DNA from 4 places in the Streptomyces sp. NPDC088746 genome. Region 3 is predicted to be linked to each of the others. Evidence: riboswitches for the same ligand, from Rfam matches in the RefSeq annotation. Region 3 holds a riboswitch; each other region holds the start of a gene.
The links. Region 3 has a riboswitch for cobalamin ahead of ACIP63_RS35795 (energy-coupling factor ABC transporter permease). Riboswitches for the same ligand answer to the same signal wherever they lie in the genome.

Region 1 (3,259 bases), on a different contig from region 3:
CGGAGCGAAGTCCGGCCTGGTCGCCGCCCGCCTGGTGGCCGACGGCTCCGACCACGGGGTACGGCTCTTCCTGGTGCCGCTCACCGACGACGCGCAGGCGCTGCCCGGTGTCCGGGTGCGGCGGCTCCCGGCCCGGATGGGCAGCCCGGTGGACCACTGCCTGACCTCGTTCGACCGGCTCTTCGTGGCACGGGACGCCCTGCTGGGGCCGGCCGAGGAGGGCGACGCGCCGGGGGAGTTCAGAACGGGACCGGGGGACAGGCGGCGGCGCTTCCTCACCTCGATCGGGCGGGTCACCCCCGGCCGGATCTCCATGAGCGCCTGCGCGGCGGGCTCGGCCCGCGCGACGTTGGCGGTCGCCGTACGCTACGGCGGCCACCGGATGATCTCCGGCTCCCGGGGCGCCCCACCGGTGCCGGTGAACGCCCACCGGACGCACCACGGTCCGCTCGCCTCGGCCATGGCCATGGTCTTCGCCATGAGTCTGCTGTACCGCAGGGCGCAGGAACGCTGGGAAGCCTGTACGGACGAGCGCGCCCGGACGGACGCGGTACGACTGGTCGATGTCGCCAAGGCGTGGATCACCTGGCGGGCCCGCGACGTCATCGTCGAGAGCCGTGAACGCTGCGGCGCGCAGGCGCTGCTGGAGAACAACGGCATGACCGAACTCGTCACGGGCGTGGAGGGGGCCATCACCGCGGAGGGCGACAACATCGCCCTGTACGCCAAGGCGGCGGCCGACATGCTCCTCGCCGCCGAGCCCGGCGGTGACGCCGCCCGGGACCGGGCCCCGCACCCCGGGGACCTCTCCGACCCGTACTTCCTGGGCCGGCTCCTCACCTCGGTCCAGGACATCTGGTTCGCCCGGGCCAGGACCCGCGCGCTGCGGGCGCCCGAAGCCGACACCCTCGGCCGGTGGAACGCGGCCTCCGGCCCCGCCCTGCGCGGGGTCGAGGCCTACGCGTACCGGCAGGCCGCCGAGGCCTACGCGGAGGCCCGCGCGACGCTGCCCGACGGGGCGGCCAGGGACCGGCTCGGGGAGCTGGAGCGGCTGTTCGCCCTAGAATGGGTGTCACGCAACAGCGGTGACCTGCTGGCCGCCGGCCTCCTGAGCGCCTCTCAGGTGGACGCCCTGCCGGAGGCCGTGGAGGAGCTCCTCACGGCCGTCGCCGCGCACGCCCCGGAGCTGGCCGACTCCTTCGCGCTGCCGGAGGCACTCCTCGCCGACTGGCCGATCGCCGGACCCGGCTACGCGGACGCGTACGACGACCCCGGGGGCCCGTGGAACACGCGCCCGGCGGGCGCCCGATGAGCGCCGGAAGCAAGGGGCGGGCTGCCTGTTGCCGCCTGGGCGAGCACCTGGAGATCCTGGGACTGCGCGCCGTCCTGCTCGCCTACTGGGGCACCACGTCCGTGCTCGCCCGCCGCGGCGGGAAGCCGCAGGACGACGGCGGCGAATCGGTTCGCCCCAAGGGCTGACCCGCCCGACGGCCGGCCGGTACGGAGGGGGAGAAGCCCCCGCCGTACCGGCGACGGCCCCCGAGGCCGCCGGCGCGCCGCGTGATAGCTTGCAGACGCCAGTCACACTCCACGTGGAGTCAGGGAATCCGGTGAGAATCCGGAGCTGACGCGCAGCGGTGAGGGGGACGGGCGGGGCCACAGCCACTGGGAAACCCTCGGGTGCACCGGGAAGGCGCCTCGTCCGGACGAACCCGAGTCCGAAGACCTGCTGGCAACCGCTTCCGCACCGGGAGCGGAACTCCGTACGGGCTCCGCGCATGAGCCCAGAGAATGCCGAGGACTCCGTGCCGCCCATAGCCAGCACCGCACGCCGAACAGCCCTGCTCATCGCGGGACTTGTCGTCCTTCTGACCGCCTGCGGGGGAGGCGGAAGCACCCCTGACGGCGCAGCACGGGACGCCGCCGGCGACGGCTTCCCCGTGACCCTGAAGAACTGCGGCCGTACGGTGAGAGTCGACTCGCCACCGCGTCACGCCGTCTCCCTCAACCAGGGATCGACGGAGATCCTGCTCTCCCTGGGCCTCGCCGACAGGCTGGCCGCCACCGCGACCTGGACGGACCCGGTGATGAAGGGCCTGGAGAAGGACGAATCCACGGTGAAGCGCCTCGCCGAGAACCAGCCCTCCTCCGAGAAGGTCCTCGCCGAGGAACCCGACTTCGTCAGCGCCTCGTTCGAGTCCACCCTCGGCAAGGGCGGGGTGGCGTCCCGCGACCAGTTCGAGGAGCTCGGCGTACCGACGTACCTCGCACCCTCCGACTGCGCGGGCAAGGACAACACCGGAAGCAGCGACGGCTCCCGCTCCGAGCCCCTGACCATGGACCGCGTCTACGGCGAAGTACGCGACCTGGCCAAGGTGTTCGGCGTCCCGCAACGGGGCGAGAAGCTGGTGAAGAGCCTCCGCGGCCGCGTCGACAGGGCGACCGCGGACATCGACGCGTCCGGCACCACGATGCTCTACTGGTTCGCCAACTCCGAGGCCCCGTACCTGGCCGGGTGCTGCGGCGCCCCCGGCATCATCACCGAGGAGCTCGGCGCGAAGAACGTCTTCGACGACACGCACGAGGAATGGCCCCAGATCAACTGGGAGACCGTCGCCGACCGGAACCCCGACGTACTGGTCATCGGGGACCTGACCCGGAAGTCGCAGACGGCCGAGAGCGCGGCGAAGAAGATCGAGTTCCTGGAGTCCAACCCCGCCACGAAGAACATGGACGCCGTCCGGCACAAACGGTACGTCCTGCTGAGCGGCCAGGCGATGAATCCGACCATCCGGACCGTGGAGGGCGTGGAGCGCGTCGCGGCCGGTCTGCGCTCGTTCGGGCTCGCGGGGTGACGGAGACCGAACGCGCCCCGGAGGTACGGGCGGAGCAGCCGCCCGCGGTCCGGACGGCCCCCGGAGCCCTGATCCTGCGCGACGGTGTCCTGTGGAGCGCCGGGGTCGCCCTGCTCCTCCTCTCCGTCGCGGTCGCCGTCACGATCGGACCCGCCCGTATCTCCGTCCCGGACGTCTGGTCCGCGGTGGCCTCGCACCTCGGCCTGGGAGACGGGCGGCTGACCCCGATCCGGGACGGCATCATCTGGAACCTGCGCATGCCCCGCACCCTGCTCGCCGCGGTGTGCGGGGCCGGACTCGCGGTGTGCGGCACCGTGATGCAGTCGCTGCTGCGCAACCCGCTCGCTGACCCCTTCGTCCTCGGCGTCTCCTCCGGGGCGTCCACCGGGGCGGTGGTGGTCGTC
Region 2 (3,259 bases), on a different contig from region 3:
GCAGCATGTCGAGACCGGGTTCCAGCAGCGACACGTCACCGCGGAACTTGTTGACGAGGTATCCCGCGACCAGCGACTGGTCCTCGGGGCTCAGCAGCGCCGTCGTGCCGAAGAACGAGGCGAACACACCGCCCCGGTCGATGTCGCCGACCACCAGCACGGGAAAGCGCGCCGCCCGGGCGATGCCCATGTTCACGATGTCCGTGCGCCGCAGATTGATCTCGGCAGGACTGCCCGCCCCCTCGCAGATCACGGCGTCATACGTGCCCCGCAGCTGCTCCAGACAGTCCACGACCGTCCCCAGCAGCGCCTCCTGGCGACCGCCGTGGTAGCCGCGGGCGCTCATCTCGCCCACCGGCTTCCCCATCAGGACGACCTGGCTCGACCGGTCGCCGCCGGGCTTGAGCAGCACCGGGTTCATCAGCGCGGACGGCTCCACCCGGGCGGCCTGCGCCTGCATCGCCTGGGCGCGGCCGATCTCCGCCCCCTCCCGGGTGACGAACGAGTTCAGCGACATGTTCTGCGCCTTGAACGGCGCGACCTTCACCCCCCGGCGCACCAGCCACCGGCAGATCCCCGCCGTGACGACGCTCTTGCCCGCGTCCGAAGTGGTCCCCGCGACCAGCAGCCCGCCGCTCATCCGACTCTCCGTCCCATGGCCGACCGCCCCGCCGCACACACGACGAGGGCCAGCACACTCACCCGGCGCGACAGCCGCACCGCGCGTTCGATGTCCGTGACCCGCACGTCCCGGCCGGCCCCGCCGTTGAGCACCGGCCGGTGCTCGACCCGCCCGCCGTACGCGAGCGTGCCGCCGAGGCGTACGCCGAGCGCCCCCGCGAACGAGGCCTCCACGGGGCCCGCGTTGGGGCTGGGGTGCCTGCCCGCGTCCGCCCGCCACGCCCGGACCGCCTCGCGCGGGCGGCCCCCGGCGGCCACGGCGAGCACGGCGGTGAGCCGGGCCCCGGGCCAGCCGGCGATGTCGTCGAGCCGGGCCGACGCCCAGCCGTAGCGCCGGTAGCGGGGCGACTTGTGCCCGACCATGGCGTCGAGCGTGTTGACCGCCCGGAAGGCGACCAGCCCGGGCACCCCGCCGAGCGCGCCCCACACGAGGGCCCCCACGACGGCGTCCGAGGTGTTCTCGGCGACGGACTCCACCACGGCGCGGGCGATCTGCTGCCCGTCCAGTGCCTGCGGATCACGGCCGCACAGATGCGGCAGCCGCTCCCGGGCGAGCTCGATGTCCCCGGCGGCCAGCGCCCCGCCGACGGCACGCGCCTCGCGGCCCAGTGAGGTGCCCCCGACGACGGACCAGGTGGCGGCGGCGGTCAGCGCCACGGCGGCGGCGGGACGGTTCCGGACGGCACGCGCCGCCAGGGCGGCGGCGCCCGTGGCGCCCCCGGCGCAGACGAGCGTGTGCAGGGCGCCCCAGCCGCGGTGGTCACGCCACAGGCGGCGCTCGGCGCCCGCCGCCGCACGCCCGAAGGCGGCGACGGGGTGGCCACGCCGGGGATCACCGAACAGCAGGTCGCCGATCAGGCCGGCGGCGGCTCCGTACGCGAAGATGCGGTCGGCTCGCACCGCTCAGCCGGCCGTCGCGCCTCGGAGGACCTTCGTGACAGGTGGTGAAGCGACCGACGCAGGGCAGCCAGGCATGGCGTATGTCCTCACTCAGGGTCCGCGCCCTGGTTCGACGTGACCGGCGACGAGAGTCTCCTGGCTTCCGGATCCGCAGTTCCTCCGGCCTTCCAGCCCGCGGTGGCGGGCCGTGACTTCCGTGTGGAGGCTGCTCCCCGGTGACAGTGGCGGGACCGCGCCGGATTCGCACCGGCTTCCTCTCCTGTCGCCGTAAGGCCGGCAGGCACATGTGTGCCGGTCGGCCTAAATGGCTCCGGCAGTCCACCATGCCCCGTGAATGCCCGTCAACCTGCCGTTGACCTGCGAGGCTTCAATGTGCTCAGACGCACACCGGGCCGGACACACGTGGTGTGTCCGGCCCGGGCGGAAGTCCGCGGGGGAGCGGTCAGGCGACGATCAGATAGATCCCGTACGCGACCGCCGCCGCGCACAGCCCGAAGCAGGCGTACGCGCCGGTGCGCACCAGGCCGTTGGCACCGCCGCCGCCCTGTGCGGTCGACGTCTGCCGGGCCATGCCCGTGATACCGAGGGTGAAGAGGCCGACCAGCGCGACGGTGACCACGAGGCTGACGCCGAAGACGGACGCGAGAGCTGCCCAGTCGATGTTCATGCGGATCCGTCCTTACACCGTGGCCGGGTCGGCCGGGGTTCCGGCCGTCGTGGCCGGGGCCGAGATGGTGGTCTTGAGCTCCGGTACGAGGGCACCGGCGGGCGGCGGGCTGACCGCGGAGATGGCGGTGGTGACGACGCCCGCGGGCTCGGCCTCCGCGTTCACGTTGGTGTGGTCGACCGGCTTGCGGCGCGACAGCAGCCAGATGGCTCCGGAGCCCGCGACGAGGAGGACGGCGACCGCCCCGACGCCCCAGGGCCCCTGCTTGGTCAGGAACTCGGCGCCCGCGCCCATCAGACCGGCGGCCGGCAGGGTCAGGCCCCAGGCGACGAACATCCGGGTGGCGGTGGACCAGCGGACCACGCCTCCCTTGCGTCCGAGACCCGCGCCCATGACGGCACCGGAGCAGGACTGCGTGGTGGAGAGGGAGAAGCCGAGGTGCGAGGAGGCCAGGATGACCGTGGCCGCACTGGTCTGGGCCGCGAAGCCCTGCGGCGGACGCAGGTCGGTGAGGCCGCTGCCCATGGTGCGGATGATGCGCCAGCCGCCGAGGTAGGTGCCCATCGCGATGGCGATACCCGCGGAGGCGATGACCCAGACCGGCGGGTTGGAGCCGGGGGACAGGACGCCACCGGTGACCAGGGCCAGGGTGATGATGCCCATGGTCTTCTGCGCGTCGTTGGTGCCGTGGGCGAGCGAGACGAGACCGGCCGAGGCGATCTGGCCGGCGCGGTACCCCTTGGCGGTCGACTTCAGCTGCGCCTCGTCGGTGATCTTCCGGTTGAGGCGGTACGTCAGCTTCGTGGCCAGCAGCGCGGCGAGACCGGCCACGACCGGGGCGGCGATCGCGGGCAGCAGGACCTTCGTGACGACGGTGCCGCCGTTGATCGAGGACCAGCCGGCCGACATGACCGCGGCGCCGATGAGGCCGCCGAAGAGTGCGTGGGAGGAACTGGAGGGCAGGCCGACCAGCCAGGTCAGCAGATTCCACAGGATCGCGCCGACGAGCGC
Region 3 (3,259 bases):
AGGGTCAGCACGGTGAGGGCCGCGAGCAGGGCGACGCTCACGGCCACGAAACGGCCGGAGACACGGGCCTCGGGTACCAGGACGCGCAGGGTCCCGTCGTAACCGCGCCCGGCGAGCCCGGCCTGGAGCCGTGCCGCGCGGTCGAAGGCCCTGATGAACGCGGTGGCTCCGAGGCCCGCCAGGGACCGCCAGGCGGCCGCCCGAGTGGTGTGCCCGAGCCGGGCCGCCTGGGCCTCCCGGATCCGGCGTACCGAGTCGAGGAGCAGGAAGCTCATGCGGTACGTCACCAGGGCGACGTCCACCACCGGCGCCGGCACCCCCGCCTTGACCAGGCGGGGCAGCAGGTCGGACATCGGGGTGGTGAAGGCGAACAGCAGGACCCCGAGCGACGCCGCCGAGGTGCGCAGCAGCAACTCCCCGGCACGGACCGGCCCCCCGTCCGCCACGGTCACGAGTCCCTCCGGCCCGCCGACCTGTACGAGCAGTGTGGCCGCCCCGGTGGCACAGAAACCCAGGGGAACCCGGTAGGCCCGCCAGAGTTGGCGGGCGGGCACACCGGCCGGCCCCAGCAGCACGGCGACGGCGGTGAGGAGGGCCAGTGCGGCTCCGGGCCAGGGCGGCAGCGAGATCGCCAGAACCGTGAGTCCCAGACCCAGTACGGCTTTGTCCACGGGATGGCGGCGGCGCCAGCGACTGCTGTGCGCCGCCGCGTCGATCGGCAGCACGTTCGCTCAGTTCTCCCGGGCCGCGGGCTCCCCGGCGCCGGAGCCGTCCTGCTGCGTGGTCGCGCGCAGCTCGCCCTGACGGCGCCCGCGGCGCAGGCCGAAGTAGTAGGCGAGTACACCCGCGCCCAACGCGGCCTGGAGCGCGAACAGCGCCGACTCGATCTCCCCGGACGGTGGTTCGTACAGCGGGGAGAACCAGGGTTCGTATCCGGGATCGATCTCGGTGATCGCCGTCTCGGCCTGGGCGTCGGCGCCCGTGAACGGCTCCTTCTCGTCGTCGCCGAGGCCGAGGGCCAGCGGCAGGACGGCCAGCGCGGCCACGACGAGCAGCAGAAGGGCGTTGATCTTCGTGTTCTTGTTCATCGGGCCACCGCCTCGGTCTCGGCCGTCCTGGTCCGGTCCCGCCTGCCGGCGAGGAACACGCCGAGCCGGGTCAGATCACCCTTGCTGGACTGCACGAGGAGCCGCATGACCAGAACGGTCAGCAGCCCCTCGCTCACCGCCAGCGGGATCTGGGTGACCGCGAAGATGGAGCCGAACTTGCCGAGCGCGCCCAGGAAGCCGGTGCTCGGGTCCGGGAAGGCGAGCGCCAGCTGCACGCTCGTGACGCAGTACGTCGACAGGTCGGCGACGAACGCGCCGAAGAACACCCCCACCATCAGCGGCACGTCGTACCGGCGCAGCAGCCTGTAGACCGCGTACCCCGCCCAGGGCCCGACGATCGCCATCGAGAAGACGTTGGCGCCCAGCGTGGTCAGCCCGCCGTGGGCGAGCAGGAGCGCCTGGAACAGCAGGGTGATGGTGCCCAGGACCGCCATGATCGGCGGGCGGAACAGGATGGCCCCCAGCCCCGTGCCCGTGGGATGCGAGCAACTCCCGGTGACGGAGGGGATCTTCAATGCGGAAAGAACGAACGTGAAGGCCCCGGAAGCCCCCAGGAGCAGCGTGCTCTCGGGGTTCTCCCGGACTTCACGCGTGAGTGACCGGACTCCGTGGACGACGAACGGCGCGGACGCGACACCCCAGGCGATCGCGTGCGCCGGAGGCAGAAAACCCTCGGCTATGTGCATGGCTCAGCAGACCCTCTCCAGCACCTCGTGGATGGTTGAAGTGCCTTGGCCGGTCTCCTGGCTTACGGGTACCACCGCCCGAACTCCGCCTTCCCGGGTCACAAGGACCCAGTGGCTGCCCGCGAGGGCCGGAGCCGGACTTCCCGATCACAGTGGCGAGGGCCGCACCGGCATCACACCGATTTCCCGTTCACCAAGGCGTGGCGACAGTAGTGCCAGGTGGGGGACGATGACAAGCGGGCCTGAGGTCACCGAGGGCGTCCACCCGCCCGGCCGGGCGGGGCCGGTGGACGCCCGCGCCGACGGCGGCGACGGACGGCGCGGGGGGCCGCGGCGGCCACCGTCACGGCCCTTCGGCCTTGCGCGGGGCGCGGCAGGTCTGCGGGCCGGCCGTCCCGTCGGGACCCCGGGGGCCACGGGTCACAGGAGCCGCTTGCGGCCCCGGACGATGACGAAGGCCGCGACGGCCGCGGCGAGGGCGAGCATGACGCCGGCTCCGAGCCACTGCATCGTCTGCATCTGGGAGACGTCGAGATAGTCGAGGGACCAGCCGATGACGTGCTTCGACTCCAGGCAGGCGGTGTGCGCCCGGTCGTTCTCCATCTGGTCGAGGCAGGTGGTCCACTCCAGGCGGTCCCCGGAGCTGGTGAGGAAGTACGTGCCCTGTCCCTGCTGCTCAGCCTGGGCAGGCAGCTCCGGCCGTACCGCACCGGGCCCGACGCCCTTGTCGGTGCTGACCGACATGATGTGTCCCAGGCTCCGCCAGAGTTCGTCCCAGACGAACCCGATCGCCACGACGATGCCGAGCGTGACCACCATCGACACCAGCGTGCGGCGCAGGAGCAGGCCGACCGCCACGCCCACGGTGAACGTGAGCAGGGCGTAGGCCACCGGTACGACCCCCGTGACGCTGAAGAAGGAGGTCCAGATGAGGGCGTCGGAAAGCCCCTTGATCGGATTCCACCACCAGGTGAGCACGGCGGTGAGCACGCCGGTCGACAGAGCGAGCATCGCGGCGGGAACGGCGAGTTTCGTGACGAGCCACCGCAGTCGGCTGACGGACTGCGAGGTCACCAGCTTGGCGGTGCCGGTCTCCAGGTCGCCGGCGATGAGCGGGGCCCCGAGCAGGACACCGGCCAGGACGGGGATGTAGCTGAGGTAGCTCCCGATGCTGTGCAGACGGTCGACATGGGTCTCGAACTCCGGCGGCAGCCCTCCCGGCCTCCGCGAGGTCGGGTCCTGGGCGGCCAGGAAGTCCATCGTCTGCCCGCGCAGCCAGACCATGACGAGCACGCCGAGGAGCGTGGCGGCGATGAGCGTCCAGAACGCGGCGCGGTGCTGGCGCCAGACGAGCCAGACCGGGCCGCCGAGCCGGGGGATCCAGTGGTTGCGTGCGGGTCCGGTGGGCACTGTACGGGCCGGGTCGTGAGTGAGCGTGGTCATGCGGTCACAGCCTTCGTGCGG
Region 4 (3,259 bases), on a different contig from region 3:
GGTGGCCGTCACCGGCATCCTCGCCACGATGCCGTACATCGCGCTCCAGCTGGTCGGCATCCAGGCCGTCCTGGACGTCATGGGCGTCGGCGGCGGCGAGAACACGCACTGGTTCATCAAGGACCTGCCGCTCCTCATCGCCTTCGCCGTCCTCGCCGCGTACACCTACTCCTCGGGGCTGCGGGCACCGGCGCTGATCGCGTTCGTCAAGGACGGGCTGATCTACCTCGTCATCGCCGTGGCGATCATCTACATCCCGATCAAGCTGGGCGGGTTCGACGACATCTTCGCCGCGGCAGGCGAGAAGTTCTCCGCCGCGAACGAGGCGGCCGGCAAACCGGTGGCCGGACTCGCCCCCGGTGCCTCCGGCCAGTGGGTGTACGCGACGCTGGCTCTGGGCTCGGCGCTGGCCCTCTTCATGTACCCGCACTCGATCACGGCGACGCTCTCCAGCCGCAGCCGTGAGGTGATCCGGCGCAACACCACGATCCTCCCGCTGTATTCGCTGATGCTGGGTCTGCTGGCCCTGCTCGGATTCATGGCGATCGCGGCCGGGATCAAGGTCGACAACGGCCAGCTCGCCATTCCGCAGCTGTTCGAGAACATGTTCCCGGACTGGTTCGCGGGCGTGGCCTTCGCCGCGATCGGAATCGGTGCCCTGGTACCGGCAGCGATCATGTCGATCGCCGCGGCGAACCTCTTCACGCGCAACATCTACAAGGACTTCATCAAGCCCGACGCGACCCCGGCGCAGGAGACCAAGGTCTCCAAGCTGGTCTCGCTGCTGGTCAAGGTCGGCGCACTCGCCTTCGTCCTCACCATGGACAAGACGGTCGCGATCAACTTCCAGCTGCTGGGCGGCATCTGGATCCTCCAGACGATGCCGGCCCTGGTGGGCGGCCTGTTCACCCGGTGGTTCCACCGCTGGGCACTGATCGCCGGCTGGGCGGTCGGCATGATCTACGGCACGGTGGCCGCGTACGGCGTCGCCAGCCCGACCCAGAAGCACTTCGGCGGGTCCTCGAAGGAGATCCCGGGTATCGGCGAGATCGGCTACATCGGTCTCACCGCGTTCGTGCTGAACGTCGTCGTCGTGCTCGTGCTGACCGTCGTCCTCAACGCGGTGAAGGCGCCGGCCGGTGTGGACGAGACCTCCCCGTCCGACTACACGGCGGACGCGGGCGACCCCGGCGTCAAGGTCGAGCTCCCGCCGGCCACGGCGGGCGCCCCCGGCGGCCACTGACCCCACAGCCGTCGCTCCGAGGCAAGACGTCCGTCCCGGCAGGGTCCTCCCTGCCGGGACGGAGTCGTGTCAGGGCCGGCCCCCGGGGCCGTCGGCCTCCGGAAACGGGGCGCGCCGCGCCCGGCGGCCGGGGCAGACTGCCGCCCATGGACGTATCGATCAGGCCGGCCCGGCCCGCTCAGTTCGCGGAGCTGGGCGAGATCACCGCGCAGGCGTATCTGGACGACGGACTCCTGGACTTCGGCGCCGACGACCCCTACCTGGAACAGCTCCGCGCGGTCGGGCGGCGGGCCGCCGAGGCCGAGGTGCTGGTCGCGCTGGACGCCGACGGCCGGTTGCTGGGCGGTGTCACCTACGTCGCGCCGGGCAGCCCGTGGGCGGACATCGCCGGGGAGGGCGAGGCCGAGTTCCGGATGCTGGCCGTCTCGCCGGAGGCCCGTGGGCGGGGCGCGGGCGAGGCGCTCGTACGGGCCTGTGTCGAGCGGGCACGGGCCGCCGAGGGCGTCTCGGGGATCGTCCTGTCGACGGCCCCGGCCATGCACGGCGCCCATCGGATATACCGCCGCCTCGGCTTCGTACGGACTCCCGAACGGGACTGGTACCCGCTGCCGGAGCTCGTGCTTCTGACCTTCCGTCTGGAGCTCTGACCCTTCACGACACAAGATGTGGGGGCTTCTTCAATCGGCAGCCCCCACATGTATGCTCGACCTCGCTGTCGCCGCAGGGGAATCCGGTGAGAATCCGGAACTGTCCCGCAACGGTGTGATCGGCGTGCTTCGCGCACCCCGAAGTCCGAAGACCTGTCGACAGTGCGCCCGGCTCGACCGAACCGGGCGCCGATACGTCCGGGCCCCGCGGAGGGCCGGTGGACGCCGTGCGCCGTGCTGCCCTTCCCCGGGCGCCGCCGTGCCCGGCTGCCCCGCTCCCGCAGGCCCTGAGCCGAGCGAGGGATAGCCCCAGTGACCATCGCGCCAGCCGACCCGGTTTCAGCCACGGAATCCGAAGGCCGCACGACCGACGCGCCCGGGACCGCACTGCTGCGGACCCTGACCGGCCTCACCGCCGATCTGCCCGACACCGACCCCGGACGGGTGGCCGCCGCCGCACTGCGCGGCCGCAACGCCCGGTCGGACGAGGCCGAGCTGCGCTCGCTGGCCACCGAGGCCGCCGCCGGCCTGATCTCCGAGGACCCCGCCTACTCCCGGCTCGCCGCCCGGCTCCTCACGCGGGCCATCGCGGACGAGGCCGCCGGCCAGGGCGCTGTCTCCTTCTCCGCGTCGGTCGCCGTCGGACACCGCGAGGGCCTGATCGCGGACCGAACGGCCGAGTTCGTCACGCTGCACGCCGCCGCCCTCGACGCGCTCGTCGACCAGGCGCTCGCCGACGGCGCCGACGACCGCTTCGGTTACTTCGGGCTGCGGACCCTGCACAGCCGGTACCTGCTGCGCCACCCGCTCACCCGCGACGTCGTCGAGACCCCGCAGCACTTCATGCTGCGCGTCGCCGCCGGGCTCGCCGAGGACACCTCCGAGCGGGCTCTGGAGGAAGTGGCCGCGCTGTACGGCCTGATGAACCGGCTCGACTACCTGCCCTCCTCCCCCACCCTCTTCAACTCGGGCACCCGCCACCCGCAGATGTCGTCCTGCTACCTGCTGGACTCGCCGCTGGACGAGCTGGACTCGATCTACGACCGCTACCACCAGGTGGCGCGCCTCTCCAAGCACGCGGGCGGCATCGGGCTCTCGTACTCCCGCGTGCGCGCCCGGGGTTCGCTCATCCGCGGCACGAACGGGCACTCCAACGGCATCGTGCCGTTCCTGAAGACGCTCGACGCCTCGGTCGCAGCGGTGAACCAGGGCGGCCGCCGCAAGGGTGCCGCGGCCGTCTACCTGGAGACGTGGCACGCGGACATCGAGGAGTTCCTGGAGCTGCGCGACAACACCGGCGAGGACCAGCGGCGTACGCACAACCTCAACCTGGCGCACTGGATCCCGGACGAGTTCATGCGCCGCGTCG

Region 1: it holds a riboswitch for cobalamin, as region 3 does, so the genes downstream of both, ACIP63_RS15910 (ABC transporter substrate-binding protein) here and ACIP63_RS35795 (energy-coupling factor ABC transporter permease) in region 3, are expected to answer to the same signal.
Region 2: it holds a riboswitch for cobalamin, as region 3 does, so the genes downstream of both, ACIP63_RS00300 (cobalamin biosynthesis protein) here and ACIP63_RS35795 (energy-coupling factor ABC transporter permease) in region 3, are expected to answer to the same signal.
Region 4: it holds a riboswitch for cobalamin, as region 3 does, so the genes downstream of both, ACIP63_RS12090 (ribonucleoside-diphosphate reductase subunit alpha) here and ACIP63_RS35795 (energy-coupling factor ABC transporter permease) in region 3, are expected to answer to the same signal.

The regions. Positions count from the first base shown of each region.
Region 1 is NZ_JBIVLA010000003.1:309,125-312,383, reverse strand. It holds gene ACIP63_RS15920 (acyl-CoA dehydrogenase) at 1-1,312, shown strand, start outside; gene ACIP63_RS15915 (hypothetical protein) at 1,309-1,479, shown strand; cobalamin riboswitch at 1,562-1,749, shown strand; gene ACIP63_RS15910 (ABC transporter substrate-binding protein) at 1,779-2,855, shown strand; gene ACIP63_RS15905 (FecCD family ABC transporter permease) at 2,852-3,259, shown strand, end outside.
Region 2 is NZ_JBIVLA010000001.1:55,216-58,474, reverse strand. It holds gene ACIP63_RS00305 (cobyric acid synthase) at 1-640, opposite strand, end outside; gene ACIP63_RS00300 (cobalamin biosynthesis protein) at 637-1,581, opposite strand; cobalamin riboswitch at 1,710-1,839, opposite strand; gene ACIP63_RS00295 (hypothetical protein) at 2,024-2,248, opposite strand; gene ACIP63_RS00290 (anion permease) at 2,261-3,259, opposite strand, start outside.
Region 3 is NZ_JBIVLA010000012.1:136,711-139,969, forward strand. It holds gene cbiQ (cobalt ECF transporter T component CbiQ) at 1-725, opposite strand, end outside; gene ACIP63_RS35790 (energy-coupling factor ABC transporter substrate-binding protein) at 732-1,088, opposite strand; gene ACIP63_RS35795 (energy-coupling factor ABC transporter permease) at 1,085-1,795, opposite strand; cobalamin riboswitch at 1,825-2,030, opposite strand; gene ACIP63_RS35800 (ABC transporter permease) at 2,216-3,238, opposite strand; gene ACIP63_RS35805 (ABC transporter ATP-binding protein) at 3,235-3,259, opposite strand, start outside.
Region 4 is NZ_JBIVLA010000002.1:993,707-996,965, reverse strand. It holds gene mctP (monocarboxylate uptake permease MctP) at 1-1,243, shown strand, start outside; gene ACIP63_RS12095 (GNAT family N-acetyltransferase) at 1,390-1,890, shown strand; cobalamin riboswitch at 1,931-2,066, shown strand; gene ACIP63_RS12090 (ribonucleoside-diphosphate reductase subunit alpha) at 2,203-3,259, shown strand, end outside.